DNA from 2 places in the Flavimarina sp. Hel_I_48 genome. Region 2 is predicted to be linked to the other one. Evidence: riboswitches for the same ligand, from Rfam matches in the RefSeq annotation. Region 2 holds a riboswitch; the other holds the start of a gene.
What was found. Region 2 has a riboswitch for thiamine pyrophosphate ahead of thiM (hydroxyethylthiazole kinase). Riboswitches for the same ligand answer to the same signal wherever they lie in the genome.
Positions count from the first base shown of each region.

Region 1: it holds a riboswitch for thiamine pyrophosphate, as region 2 does, so the genes downstream of both, pnuC (nicotinamide riboside transporter PnuC) here and thiM (hydroxyethylthiazole kinase) in region 2, are expected to answer to the same signal.

Region 1 is NZ_JPOL01000003.1:206,762-209,949, forward strand. It holds gene P162_RS16815 (acyl-CoA dehydrogenase) at 1-903, opposite strand, end outside; gene pnuC (nicotinamide riboside transporter PnuC) at 872-1,459, opposite strand; TPP riboswitch at 1,531-1,644, opposite strand; gene P162_RS16825 (BLUF domain-containing protein) at 1,871-2,287, opposite strand; gene P162_RS16830 (DUF421 domain-containing protein) at 3,091-3,188, shown strand, end outside.
Region 2 is NZ_JPOL01000002.1:991,264-994,451, reverse strand. It holds gene thiE (thiamine phosphate synthase) at 1-387, opposite strand, end outside; gene thiM (hydroxyethylthiazole kinase) at 371-1,177, opposite strand; TPP riboswitch at 1,229-1,321, opposite strand; gene htpG (molecular chaperone HtpG) at 1,670-3,188, opposite strand, start outside.

The sequences.
Region 1 (3,188 bases), on a different contig from region 2:
AGCCATCGAAATTCCCCTCAAACATTCAACTCCTGACTGATGTACTTCTTCTTGAAACGAGTCCGAGATTTGTGATTCGTTAAGGAGCAGGGTATCTACCTTTTCGGTAAAGTTGGTTATGTAGGAGTTGGCTTGTAAAACCTTTCTCTTCAGTTCAGCCAGTTGTTCTTTAGATAACATGGAAGTGGTAGCCTCGATAAAATGTTCGGCCATACCAATATAGTTTACCCAAAGCGTCAAATCTGCGAAAAGCTTAAATGGAATTTTGTAAATAGGATACGCAAGATGCTGCTCATTATAGCTGAAACTGAATCTTTTATCAATACGTACCTCCTCTATCGCAAATGAATTGGTCGAAGAAGCCCGAAGACCCATGCTGTCCCAATCTTTGATCAACGTTACCTTTTCCTGAGGAATGATAAAGGACCGTATTACAGGAGAACCATCGCTATTTGTGAGTGGTTTTTTATTCTCAAAAAGGCGCGCGTTTAAAGTATAATGCGTAAGGTAAGCAGCACCCGTAGCGTAAGGCCAGCGTCCCGAAACAATATAAAACTCACCTTCTTTAGAAGCGGTCCCACCTACCGCCCCGCTCCCACCCATACAGGTAGCTTCTTCTGTGTCAATAAAAAGTTCATGTGCCACCTCATGCTCCAGGTTACCTATAAAATAATTGGCCCCACTGCACAAAGTCACCGTCCAGCCCAGACTGCCATCTATTTTTGCCAATTTTCGTAAAGTATCCAGTCCTTCCGAAAGGGTCTGTTCTTTGCCTCCGTAAGCTTTGGGTACCCAGATATTCCACAAGTTCTTACTTGCTATCCACTCCAGGATTTCGATGGGAAATATTTCGGCATTAAAACATTTTTCCCTAAGCTCTTTTAAGTCGTTTGCTGTGGTCATCTTTTAATAGTTTTTTCCATTTAAAAAAGCCCGATGTCCCTACGAGAAACAAAAACACAGTCAGGCCCGCATAGATATAAAGTTCTTTGTGAATCAATAAAGGGATCGAAATGAGGTTACTTATATTAAGATAGATCCAGTTTTCTATCTTCCGCTTGGCCATTAGCCACATTCCCGCCCATGCAAAGGCGCTCACGGCTGCATCCCATACGGCCACGTCAGAATCGGTATGGTATAGAAGCCAGTAGCTCATCATAAGGAAGCAGGAGAATACTATGGCGGCCGCTTTGAAATGTTCGTTTTTACCTGACCAGGATATGGTTGCCTCTTTTTTATCTCCGCCAAAATTCCAATAGTACCAACCATAAATGCTCATCACCAGATAATAAAGATGGAGCAAAATATCTGCGTACAAACGGGACTGATAAAGAACCCACATACCTATCAAAATTGAAACAATACCGAAGAGGTAATTGTGGACACTATTTTTGCGCGAAAGTAATACCTGCGCGACGCCAAAGATGGTCCCTATAATTTGTAACCAAGTAAAATGCATAGAAAAACCTCTTTCACAATTATTAAAACCAGGTGAAATGAGGAGAACACTATCGCAAAAGAAATTGCAAAGGATCGTGGTAATCATATCCCTACGCCAGCATTATCTGGATCAGGTCTAGAACTTGACAGCTCTTGGGTATTATCTCAGCCTGCCCTTTGTGGCAAGCACCCCATTTCAAGAGTAAATCTATAACATAATAGAGATGTTGACAAGTTTACTAACGTTAATTGAATACTATTTTTAATTATAATCCCTAGAACATAGATTTCCGCGCAAACTCAATTTAGGTAAAAGAGTTCAGAAATTAGGAATACACTTACCGGAATTGTATACGATTGGTTTTGACTAAAAAATCTGTATTTGCGCTAATTCTCTCTTAAATGATTTTCTACGGTAACCTGAAAACAATTAATCGAAAAACATGAAAGGGCCTAAAAGTCGCTCAATTTTATCATTTGTGGTTGAAAGGGAGTGCTTTTTTAGGTATTTACGTATATGTTCTAAATCAATATTTGTCGTAGGTGTCAAAAATGTCGAACTGTATTCTGTAAAAACAGGTTTTGAAGAAGGCTTATTAAATACTTCAAATACATCGTAATGCCTTGGGTCTTGTTTTATACGATCATATAGTAAATTGATCTGTTCTTTTTCTCCTTCAAGTACCTGAAAGAAATTACCAAAAGAATGTAGAAGAACGCCATTGATACCGCGTTTGCTATTGGCTTTAAGAGTACTTGCGAGCAAGTCGTCAATAGATTCTTCTGTAAGCGTTGATATGGATCTGCTTTTATAGCATATAGTATGTAAAGATGGTATAGTATTCATTAAAATAGCGCTCTTTCTTGATTTATTCAAAGCTTAAGAATATCCAATACCTACTTATTTGAAAAAGGAAAAAGACATGTTTAAACTATATTATGTTTTAGGTTCTTATTATTCAAACTTATGAATGCATAGTATCATAAGAAATAATTTAAGAAACAGAGACCATATATGTGCCTGTAAAACCGAAGTAGGGTAAAGTAATCAGTATACCAAATACGGTAATCAAAGTATGTAGGTTATAAAATTTCTTTGATACGAATAGCCGTCTCATTTCATACCTTTCTTAAATAAAACAAAAATCTATAAAACTGATTTAATTATTGGGCGTTTTTAATGATAGAATGTGCGTTTTTACCTTATACATGTGTAAGAGTGTGCAAATTTGAATGTCATAAGCTTATTTAATCTGGACAAGTGCCCAACGTTAAGACCTTTTCAGCTTAGAACGAAAATAGTAAAATACTGAAGATACCTTTTTAATTATTTGTATTTGATTCGTTTGACCAAATCAAATAACTGGGCAAATTGCTCAAAATCGCTTTTTTGAAATATTTATTATTTTATAACATACTAAATTATTGCTAAACCAATATTCATTCTTCAATAGACATGGTAAATTGCAGGTATATTACAGGGTATTGCCCTTTATTAATTTAAAATAGATATTATGAAAAAAAAGACACGCAAAGTAATAAGTAGAATTTTTACAGTAACAACAATAGCTCAGGTGGCATTTTACACCTACACGTATCTTACTAAAAAAAAGTAAATCAATTTTAATAACCAACTACTAAAATAATTTTATGGAAAATTGGATCTATGCGGCTTTTCCTATTCTCGTCAAGGTACTTGTATCCATTCTGGTCATATTTTCTATTATTATAATTATAACCCGTATTTC
Region 2 (3,188 bases):
ATCCGCTGCCGCCGTTTCCCTGGTTGTCAGCTGATCCAAATCTTCTATAGAATAGCCAATACAGGGCGTTTTTGTCCATAATTGGGCTACTTTGGATGGTGGAATGTCTGAAGTGCCCACATGGATTCCATAGGCGTTTACATTTATAGCAACCTCTAAATTGTCATTGATGATCAGTGGCACATCATAGGTTTCCAAAAGTTCTTTGAGCTTAAGCGCCTTTTGTTGAAAAACCAATGTGTCACAGTTCTTTTCCCGTAGTTGTACAACATCAACTCCTCCCTTGACCGCTTCTTCTGCAACTTGGAGAAAGTGTTTATGAATGCACGCCTCTTCCGAAAGTACCAAATAGAGCTTAAATGGAAATTGCTTATTGCTTACGTTCAACTTGTAATTTTAAAGTGGAATTAAATTCTTCTTCTGTGAGATTATAAAGCTTGTCAAGAATATGCATTTGCAAACTCCCTGGACCCTTGCTGTCTTGCGCGGCTAATTGCCCAGCAACGCCCAGAATTGCCATCGCGGTCGTCACTGCATCGACTTTGTTAGGGATGACCGCGGCAAACCCCGCAACAATGGCAGTGGCACTACAACCCATTCCGGTGATTTTTGACATCAATTCGTGGCCGTTTTTGAGGTGGATTTCCCGTTGGTTATCCAGAATAATATCTGTTGCGCCAGAGACGCAGACCACGCTACCATATTTGTCATTTAAAACCTTGGCAGCCTCAATGGCTTCACTACTTTCCGCGGAACTATCCACGCCTTTTGTGTTCGTGGTATTGTGTTTGGCAAGGGCCAGTATTTCAGAGGCATTCCCTCGAATGATCGTTGGCTGAAGTTTTAGTAGATCTGTCAGGACTTGATTGCGATACGGAGTGGCGCCTGCGCCCACGGGATCCAGAACCCACGGTTTCTTGAGCGTATTTGCGTGTTTAGCGGCTAGTATCATAGAAGTTGCCCAGTATTCATCTAAGGTTCCAATATTGACCACCAGCACCTGGCAGATGTTCACCATACTTTCCATTTCCTCATGGGCGTGCGCCATGATAGGGGAAGCACCGATTGCAAGAAGTGCATTTGCCGTGTTGTTCATCACCACATAATTTGTGATGTTGTGCACCAACGGGGACTTTTCTCTGAGAAGTTTAATGTTGTTCCAAAGGTTCTCGTTCATCATTGTTTCTTTTAGTTAGAAAAATGGCTGAAGGAACCTCTTTATGATAAAAGAAGTTTATAAACTTTTCCCTACGACGGTCTTAACCGATTCAGGTTCAAAGGGACTGTCTCAATTCTTTTCAGAATACCCCTAAAGCCACTCAAAATTAAACATCTCAGGTAAATTAAAATCACATTTCACGGTAATTTTTCAAGGAAATTTGAACATAAATCAGGCGTTTTTAACTAAAATCTGCCTCATTTTTACCATTTAATCGATATTTATGGAATATTTAAATGGCAAGATGGTTTGCATCATAGCGTTTACAGTTTACTAAAATTAAAATGCAAAAAAGGAATAATACGTATGATCACAGGTTTTATGAAATAGAGAACGCTACAAGAACTTTTCTGATCTTAGAATCTGAAAAACCTGTTTTGTTTGGAGAGTAGGCAAAAAAAAGCAGCCCCGAATTTTCGGGGCTGCTTTGAGAAATAAATAAAAACTAATTTATTTGATCATATCATAGGAGCGCTTTACAAAATCAGTAAGCTCTGCGCCTTTTAATAGACCTTGAGAAAGACGAGCAAGATCAAGGGATTGTTTGATCAAACGTTCCTGCTTTTTCTTGGTCTTGGTATTTAGAATTTCGGAAACCAGTTCATGGTTAGTATTTACCACAAGGTTGTACATATCTGGCATATTGCCCATACCAAACATGCCACCACCGCCGCCGGTCTGTTGCATTTCTTTCATACGACGCATAAATTCTGGCTGCGTGATGATAAAGGGAGCAGAACCGCTATCCATAGGCTGTAATTGCACATTATAGGACTTATTTGCGATAGTTTCCTCAAGCGTTGTTTTTAAAGTTTCCTTTTCCTCATCAGAAAGTTTAGAAATCTGGTCTTCATCTTTTTTGATCAGATTGTCAACGTGGTCACCATCTACACGTACAAAACTTATATTTTCCTTCTCACCTTCAATCTTTTGAATCAAGTGCGGAACTATTGGAGAATCAAGAAGCAATACATCGTAACCTTTTGCTTTTGCAGCTTTAATATATTGGTGTTGCTTATCCTGTTCAGAAGCATAAAGCACGACCAGTTTGCCATCTTTATCGGTTTGCTTTTCCTTTATTTTTTCCTGTAATTCATCAAAAGTATGGAAGCTTCCATCTACGGTAGGGTAAAGTGCAAATTTCTGGGCTTTTTCAAAGAACTTATCTTCGCTCAACATACCATATTCAATAACGATTTTAATATCGTTCCACTTTTTCTCAAAATCGGCACGATCATCATTAAAGAGTTGGTTAAGCTTATCAGCAACTTTTCTGGTAATGTAGCTGCTTATTTTCTTTACGGCGCCATCAGCCTGCAAATAGGAACGGGAAACGTTAAGCGGAATATCAGGAGAATCAATCACACCACGTAACATGGTCAAAAATTCTGGAACGATACCTTCAACGTTATCCGTTACAAATACCTGATTTTGATATAACTGAATGCGGTCACGTTGTGCATTCATGTCCTGGTTTAACCTGGGGAAATAAAGAATCCCTGTAAGGTTGAAAGGATAATCAACATTCAGGTGAATGTGGAAAAGCGGCTCCTCAAATTGCATGGGATACAGCTCACGGTAAAAACCTTTATAGTCTTTTTCCTCAAGTTCTGTTGGCTGCTTGGTCCACGCCGGGTTGGGATTGTTGATTATATTATCAACGGTTTTAGTTTCAGGTTCTGCGTCTTCCGCGGCATCTTCCGGCAAAGGAATTTCCTCCTCTGTGGTACCAAATTTAATTGGGATAGGCATGAACTTGTTGTACTTGCTCAAAAGTTCCTGAATCCTTGATTTTTTCAAGAATTCTTCGCTATCATCTGCAATGTGCAAAATGATTTCAGAACCATGTGTGTTTTTTTCAGTTTCCGTAAGGGTAAACTCCGGAGAACCATCACATTCCCAGTGCATGGCAGGAGCATCCTGATCAATGGCAGATTTTGTAATGATCTCCACTTTTTTAGCAACCATA